2 linked regions of the Streptomyces ficellus genome follow. The protein of the gene in region 2 binds, or shares a complex with, the protein of the main gene of each other region. Links are inferred from orthologs where the notes say so. Each region holds a gene or a part of one and is shown on either strand. Other genes may lie near its edges.

The links. Proteins that work in one complex are often made in the same cells at the same time.
Region 1: the proteins of dnaB (region 2) and dnaG are in contact, whole or in part, in a crystal structure (PDB 2R6A), measured with the Geobacillus stearothermophilus proteins. The link is inferred for Streptomyces ficellus from one-to-one orthologs. Residues at the interface, in WP_033016901.1 of Geobacillus stearothermophilus: Ser13, Glu15, Ala16, Gln18, Glu91, Leu92, Asp94, Ala95, Val96, Pro97, Thr98, Ala99, Ala100, Asn101, Tyr104, Tyr105, Ile108; in WP_049624496.1 of Geobacillus stearothermophilus: Lys456, Leu457, Leu458, Pro459, Ala460, Asn463, Ala464, Leu467, Leu535, Leu536, Ile537, Ala538, Gln544, Glu545, Asp548, Tyr549, His552.

What each region holds. Positions count from the first base shown.
Region 1 is NZ_CP034279.1:5,066,654-5,070,417, reverse strand. What follows is about bases 403-3,384. They hold dnaG (DNA primase), read right to left. Parts: upstream 2,858-3,384; coding sequence 947-2,857; downstream 403-946. Other genes in these bases: EIZ62_RS22640 (NAD(P)/FAD-dependent oxidoreductase), read right to left, coding at 2,970-3,384; EIZ62_RS22650 (RNA polymerase sigma factor), read right to left, coding at 403-877. In the rest of the region: more of EIZ62_RS22650, read right to left, coding at 1-402; more of EIZ62_RS22640, read right to left, coding at 3,385-3,764. UniProt on the Escherichia coli protein: RNA polymerase that catalyzes the synthesis of short RNA molecules used as primers for DNA polymerase during DNA replication.
Region 2 is NZ_CP034279.1:3,663,431-3,667,138, reverse strand. What follows is about bases 346-3,271. They hold dnaB (replicative DNA helicase), read right to left. Parts: upstream 2,591-3,271; coding sequence 1,100-2,590; downstream 346-1,099. Other genes in these bases: EIZ62_RS16230 (MATE family efflux transporter), read left to right, coding at 3,013-3,271; EIZ62_RS16240 (hypothetical protein), read right to left, coding at 716-1,030. In the rest of the region: EIZ62_RS16250 (serine hydrolase domain-containing protein), read right to left, coding at 1-173; EIZ62_RS32745 (hypothetical protein), read right to left, coding at 215-340; more of EIZ62_RS16230, read left to right, coding at 3,272-3,708. UniProt on the Escherichia coli protein: The main replicative DNA helicase, it participates in initiation and elongation during chromosome replication. Travels ahead of the DNA replisome, separating dsDNA into templates for DNA synthesis.

The DNA.
Region 1 (3,764 bases), 1.4 Mb from region 2 along the record:
TCCACCAGGTGGCGTACGTGGAGAACTTGTAGCCGCGCGCGTAGTCGAACTTCTCGACCGCCCTGATCAGGCCGAGGTTGCCCTCCTGGACGAGGTCGAGCATGGTCAGGCCGCGGCCGACGTAGCGTTTGGCGACGGAGACGACGAGGCGCAGGTTCGCCTCGATGAGGCGGCGTTTGGCCATCCGTCCCATGACGACCAGCCGGTCGAGGTCCAGGGCCAGTTGGGAGTCCGGGTCGGGGGTGCGGGCGAGTTTCTCCTCGGCGAACAGTCCGGCTTCGACGCGGCGGGCGAGTTCGACCTCTTCGGCGGCGGTCAGCAGCGGTATCCGGCCTATTTCGCGGAGGTACTGGCGGAAGAGGTCGGCGGAGGGGCCGCTCCCGGCGGCTTCCGCGGAGGCGGTGCGGCTGCGGCCGGTGGCGGTCTGCCCGGCGTCGTCGGGTTCCGCGTCCGGTACGGCGTCGGGCGGGAGCACCGGCACGACGTCGGGCACGGGGTCGAGCACGGGGTCCGTCGCCGTGTCGAGTACGGGGTCGAGTACGGGGTCGGTCAGCGGGTCGAGGTCGGGACCGGCCGGTGCGTCGGGGGCGGCGCCGGTCGGCGCGTCCGGCCCCGCGCCGGGTCCGGCCTCCGGGTGCCGCGTCGGAAGGCCCTGCACGGGGACGGCGATGGCCGTGGCCGTGGCGGGGTCGATGTCGGTCGGGGTCCGGGTCTGCACGGGGGCGACCTCCAGGGTGATCGCTGCCGGTTCGGGGGCGTGCGGCAGCGGGACGGCGGCGGCCGCGCCGCTGTTCTCCGTCCCGTACTCGATGAGCGGATCCGCGGGGGTGGGGCGCCCACCATCGGTGGACCGGCCGCGCTCCGAGGACTCAGGCACCGCCCCCAGTGTGGGGTACGACACATCGCTGCCACGAGGGGCGTGCGGCGACTTTTTGCGACCGGCGCGCTACAGCGCGTCCGCGCCGTTGTTGCGCAGGGACTGGGCGTACTGCTGGAGGACCCACAGCTCGTTCTGGACGGCGGCGAGGTGGTCCGGGTCGGCGTGGGTGCCGAGGCGGGTGAGGGAGCCGGTGACGTCACGGATGCGCCGGTCGACCGCGCGGAGCCGGACCTGGACGAGCTGGTCGCCCGCGTACGTCTCGTCGACGGTGCGGCCGTGGATGACCTCGACGGCCAGCTCGGTGACCAGCGCGCGGACCCGGTCGTCGGGCGCCGCGTCCCGGACGCGCGCCAGGTATTCGGCGGCGTTGCTGATGCCCTGCTCGGCGCCGCCCGCGTCGGCGATGGTCTGGCGGACGGCCGCGTACGGCGGGGCGGTGAACTCGTCGGCGCCGTACGCGTCGAAGGCGGGCGAGACGAGGGCCGGGTACTGGAGGGCGAGCTTGAGCAGTTCGCGTTCGGTGCGGTGGGCCGGGCTGCGCAGGTTCAGCGCGGGGCCCGAGGGTGCGGCGGGGGCGTGCGGCGCGGGTGCGGCGGCCGGGGGGCGGGCCTGGGTCGCGGGCGCGGGGCCCCGGCCGCCGCGGTCCCTGGCCCAGCGGGCGAACTGGGCGACGCGCTTGACGACGAACTGGGTGTCGAGGATGCCGAGCATGCCGGCGAGCTGGACGGCGACCTCGTGCTGCGAGGCGATGTTCTTGATGCGGGCGACGATCGGCGCGGCCTCGTCGAGGGCGGCGGCGCGGCCGGCCGGGGTCTCCAGGTCGTACCGGTTCACGATCTGGCGCAGGGCGAACTCGAAGAGCGGGGTGCGGGGCTCGACGAGGTCGGCGACGGCGTCGTCGCCCTTGGCGAGGCGCAGCTCGCAGGGGTCCATGCCGTCGGGGGCGATGGCGATGTACGTCTCGGCGGCGAACTTCTGGTCGTCCTCGAAGGCGCGCAGCGCGGCCTTCTGTCCGGCGGCGTCGCCGTCGAAGGTGAAGATGACGCGGGCGGAGCCGTTGTCCATCAGCAGCCGACGGAGGATCTTGATGTGGTCGCCGCCGAAGGCGGTGCCGCAGGTGGCGATGGCGGTGGTGACGCCGGCGAGGTGGCAGGCCATGACGTCGGTGTAGCCCTCGACGACGACGGCCCGGCTGGACTTGGCGATGTCCTTCTTGGCCAGGTCGATGCCGTAGAGGACCTGGGACTTCTTGTAGATCGGCGTCTCGGGCGTGTTGAGGTACTTGGGCCCGTTGTCGTCGTCGCGGAGCTTGCGGGCGCCGAAGCCGACGACGTCGCCGCCGACGTCCCGGATGGGCCACATCAGGCGGCCCCGGAAGCGGTCGATGGGGTTGCGGCGGGATTCCTGGGCGAGTCCGGAGACGAGCAGTTCCTTGTCGGAGAAGCCCTTGCCGCGCAGGTGGCGGGTGAGGTGGTCCCAGCCGGCCGGGCTGTAGCCGACGCCGAAGTGCTGGGCGGCGGCCTGGTCGAAGCCGCGCTCGGCGAGGAACTTCCGGCCGATCTCGGCCTCGGCGCCGTCCAGTTGCTCGGCGTAGAACTGGGCGGCGGCCTTGTGGGCCTCGATCAGCCGGATCCGCTCGCCGCGCTGGTGGCCGGGGTTGTACCCGCCCTCCTCGTACCGCAGGGTGATGCCCGCCTTGGCGGCGAGGCGCTCGACCGTCTCCGAGAAGGAGAGGTGGTCGATCTTCATCACGAAGGCGATGGTGTCCCCGCCCTCCTGGCAGCCGAAGCAGTGGAAGAGACCCTTGCTGGGGCTGACCTGGAAGGAGGGGGACTTCTCGTCGTGGAAGGGGCACAGGCCCTTGAGGTTGCCGCCGCCCGCGCTGCGCAGCTGGAGGTATTCGGACACGACGGCGTCGATCGGGACCGCGTCCCGTACCGCCTTCACGTCGTCATCGTTGATCCTGCCGCCTGCCACGCGTAAATCTTACGGTGGCCGCGGCGCTCGCCCGGCGGGAACGGAGGTCCGGTGGCCGCGGCGGCCGTCCGGTGGCCGCGGCGGCCGTCCGGCGGGCCGGCGGGCCGGCGGGTTACGGGCCGGGCAGGACGGCGGTGAGCGGGGTGGAGGGGTCGGCGAGGGCGTCGGGGTCCACGGGGGCCCCGGAGCGGACGAGGGCCTGGATGTCCGATGTGACGTCCCACACATTCACGTTCATCCCGGCGAGCACCCTGCGGTCCTTCAGCCAGAAGGCGATGAATTCCCGCTTGCCGGCGTCCCCGCGCAGGACCACCTGGTCGTACGTGCCCGGCGGGGCCCAGCCGCTGTACTCCATGCCCAGGTCGTACTGGTCGGAGAAGAAGTAGGGCACCCGGTCGTAGGAGACGTCCCGGCCGAGCATGGCGCGGGCGGCGGCGGGGCCGCCGTTGAGGGCGTTGGCCCAGTGTTCGACGCGCAGCCGGGTGTGGAGCAGGGGGTGCTCGGCGGCGGCGACGTCCCCGGCGGCGTGGATGTCGGGGTCGGAGGTGCGCAGCGACGCGTCGACGGCGACGCCGCCGCCGTGGGCGCGGTCGACCAGCGCGAGGCCGGCGTTCTCGGCGAGGTCGGTGCGGGGGGCGGCGCCGACGGCGACGAGGACGGCGTGGGCGGGGTGCTCGTCGCCGTCGTCGGTGCGGGCGGCCAGGACCATGCCGTCCTGGCCGGTGATCTGGGTGAGGTGGGTGCCGAACCGGAAGCGGACGCCGTGCTCGGCGTGCAGGTCGGCGAACAGCTGGCCCAGCTCGGGCCCGAGGACCCGGTACAGCGGGGTGGGGTCCGGTTCGACGACGGTGACCTCGGCGCCGTATCCGCGGGCGGCGGCGGCGACCTCGAGGCCGATCCAGCCGGC
Region 2 (3,708 bases):
GCGTCGGGCACCTGCCCGTCCACGCAACTGCGCCCGCCCTGCCACCGCAGCCGGCCGTCCCTGGCGACCGCACCGACGAGCGAGGGCGTCCGGCCCTCCACCTGCGCGGTGGCCACCCGGTGCAGGAGGGCGCGCTCCGTGCTGGGGAGAAGTGCTTCGAAGGATGACGTCATCCCCCAGGTGTATCCGCCATACTGCGGCACCGTCGACCGCATTAGCCCACGACGGGCGCCCGCTCCACCTCCGCCGAGCCGTTCAGCGCGCCGACGAGCCGCCCCAGCGCCTCCTGTTCGTCGCGGGGCAGCCACCGGCCCGCATGCACCATGTGCAGGGCCGCCACCAGCCGAGTCCGGTCGCCTTCCGTTCCAAGATCAGCCAGGTGGGCAGGAAGCACCATGAGTTGGACCGGCAGCGGCCCTGTACCGCCCGCCTAGACCTCACCGGTGCTGACGGTCAGCAACTGCTGGCACCGCCACTGCAACGGAACCTCGGGGCGGTGCGTGAGCCGCTGCACGAGCGTCGGGAACAGGTGGTGCGTCGCCTCTGCGGCGAGGTGCTCGCTCAGCCAGTCGACCGGGAGCCGCTGGCTGAAGCCGTGCACGGCGGCCTCCTGGGCCAGGTCCAGGAGGTGAGCGGTGTCGACGGCTCGGATGGTGCGGGGAAGGGTCGGGGCCATGCCGCGATGATGCCAATAAGCCTCTGCGGGGCCGAGCGGTCAGCCGGGCCGGGACGCGATCCGGCGACGTGCAGACCCCCAGACTTCTTCGAACTCCTCGAAGGTGAGTTGTTCGGGGTCGTGGCCTTCCCATTCCGAGACGGGCGACTCGGCGGTGATCCCGAACCTGCCGTCGTACTCATCGAGGCGGCCTGCGTCACGGGCCCGCTGCCCCTCGGCGACGGAGGCAGCTGCGACCGGGATCAGCTCAGGCCCTTCGAGTTCGACCTGCCGGATCACCCAGCCGTCGGAGTCGACCTCGAAGTAGAACCAGGTGTCACCCTCGTCCCAGTGGCAGCGCATCCATGTGGTCATCAGGCGACTTTCATCCGACATCGGGTCGTGGGATCCCAACGCGAAGGTGAGACTCTGCTAAGCCGTGGATCAGGTCTGCGCCATGTCGACGAACCGCGAGTAGTGGCCCTGGAAGGCCACGGTGATCGTCGCTGTCGGGCCGTTACGGTGCTTGGCCACGATGAGGTCCGCCTCGCCCGCGCGGGGGGACTCCTTCTCGTACGCGTCCTCGCGGTGCAGCAGGATGACCATGTCCGCGTCCTGCTCGATGGAGCCGGATTCGCGGAGGTCGGAGACCATCGGCTTCTTGTCCGTGCGCTGCTCGGGGCCACGGTTCAGCTGGGACAGCGCGATCACGGGGAGCTCCAGCTCCTTGGCCAGCAGCTTCAGGTTTCGCGACATGTCGGAGACCTCCTGCTGCCGGCTCTCGGCCCGCTTGGAGCCGCCGGACTGCATCAGCTGGAGGTAGTCGATGACCACCAGCTTCAGGTTGTTCCGCTGCTTGAGCCGGCGGCACTTGGCGCGGATCTCCATCATCGACAGGTTCGGGGAGTCGTCGATGTAGAGCGGGGCCTGCGACACGTCCGGCATCCGGCGGGCGAGCCGCGTCCAGTCCTCGTCCGTCATCGTGCCGGAGCGCATGTGGTGCAGGGCCACCCGCGCCTCCGCCGACAACAGACGCATGGCGATCTCGTTGCGGCCCATCTCCAGGGAGAAGATGACGCTCGGCAGGTTGTTCTTGATCGAGCACGCACGGGCGAAGTCCAGCGCGAGCGTCGACTTACCCATGGCGGGACGTGCGGCGATGACGATCATCTGGCCGGGGTGCAGGCCGTTCGTCAGCGAGTCGAAGTCCGTGAAGCCGGTCGGTACGCCGGTCATCTCGCCGCTGCGCGAGCCGATCGCCTCGATCTCGTCGAGCGCGCCCTCCATGATGTCGCCGAGCGGCAAGTAGTCCTCGCTCGTGCGCTGCTCGGTGACCGCGTAGATCTCCGCCTGGGCCGAGTTGACGATCTCGTCGACGTCGCCGTCGGCCGCGTATCCCATCTGCGTGATCTTCGTGCCCGCCTGGACGAGCCGGCGCAGGACCGCCCGCTCGTGGACGATCTCCGCGTAGTACGAGGCGTTCGCCGCGGTGGGTACCGACTGCACGAGGGTGTGCAGGTACGACGCCCCGCCGACCCGGGTGATCTCCCCGCGCTTGGTCAGTTCGGCGCCCACGGTGATCGGGTCGGCCGGCTCGCCCTTGGCGTAGAGGTCGAGGATCGCGGTGTAGATGGTCTCGTGGGCCGGCTTGTAGAAGTCGTGGCCCTTGATGATCTCCACGACGTCCGCGATGGCGTCCTTGGAGAGCAGCATGCCGCCGAGCACGGACTGCTCGGCGTCGAGGTCCTGCGGGGGGACCCGCTCGAAGCCGCCCGCGCCGCTGTCCCAGGGGCCGCTCTCGCTGCCCCGCTCGTGCTGTTCGTCCCGGCCCATGCCCCGGCCGCGGTGGTCGCTCCCGCGCTGACGCGTGACGGGCAGACGGTCACTGGGTCCGGTGTCGGCCCAGGGGTCGTCCAAGGGCTCGGGGATGCTCACCGGCCCACCTCCTCCCGTCCGCTCCGCGGACCTCGCCGTGCCATTCTTTCTACGGCACGACACTGACAAGCGAGAGGCTCAACTCCGCTTCTGGCGCGTCGAGCGCCGGACCACGGTAGGCCCGCGGGCACCGTCAGCCAATCTGGTTATCCACAGGGCCTGTGGGTGAAGACCCAGATGCTGTGGAGAACCCCGCAGAACCTGTGCACGGAGCGGGGGACAGCCGTGTGGACAAACTCATAGCCCCACCAGCAAAGCGTCTCTGACCTGCGTCTTTTCCATCCACTGGCTGTGGGGGAGAAAAACTTTCCCCGCTGGACCAAGATCAGAACAAACGGCGCACACCCGAAGGGTCAACTCAGCGATCGGTAAGGATCCAATGGCCCTTGCATCTCTTACCTGTGGAAGATTAGATTGCCCCCATGACCCAGGCCCCCGCCCGACCGAAGAGCGACCGCCGCCGGCACGACCGCGAGATCATCGCCCTCGCCGTGCCGGCCTTCGGAGCGCTCGTCGCCGAGCCGCTCTTCGTGATGGTCGACAGCGCCGTCGTGGGTCACCTCGGCACCCCGCAGCTCGCCGGTCTCGGCATCGCCGCCGCCCTGCTCGCCACGGCCGTCAGCGTCTTCGTCTTCCTCGCCTACGCCACCACCGCGGCCGTCGCCCGCCGCGTCGGGGCCGGCGACCTGCCGTCCGCCATCCGGCAGGGCATGGACGGCATCTGGCTGGCCCTGCTCCTGGGGCTGGCTGTCATCGTCGTCACCCTGCCCGCCGCGCCCTGGCTGGTCGACCTCTTCGGCGCCTCCGGCACCGCCGCCCCGTACGCCACCACCTACTTGCGCGTGTCCAGCCTCGGCATCCCGGCCATGCTCATCGTGCTCGCCGCCACCGGCGTACTCCGGGGCCTCCAGGACACCAAGACCCCCCTCTACGTCGCCGTCGCCGGGTTCACCGCCAACGCGGTGCTGAACGTGGCGCTGGTGTACGGCCTCGGCCTCGGCATCGCCGGCTCCGCCTGGGGCACGGTCATCGCCCAGTGCGGCATGGCGGCGGCGTATCTCGTCGTGGTCGTCCGGGGAGCACGACGCCACGGCGCCTCCCTGCGCCCGGACGCCGCC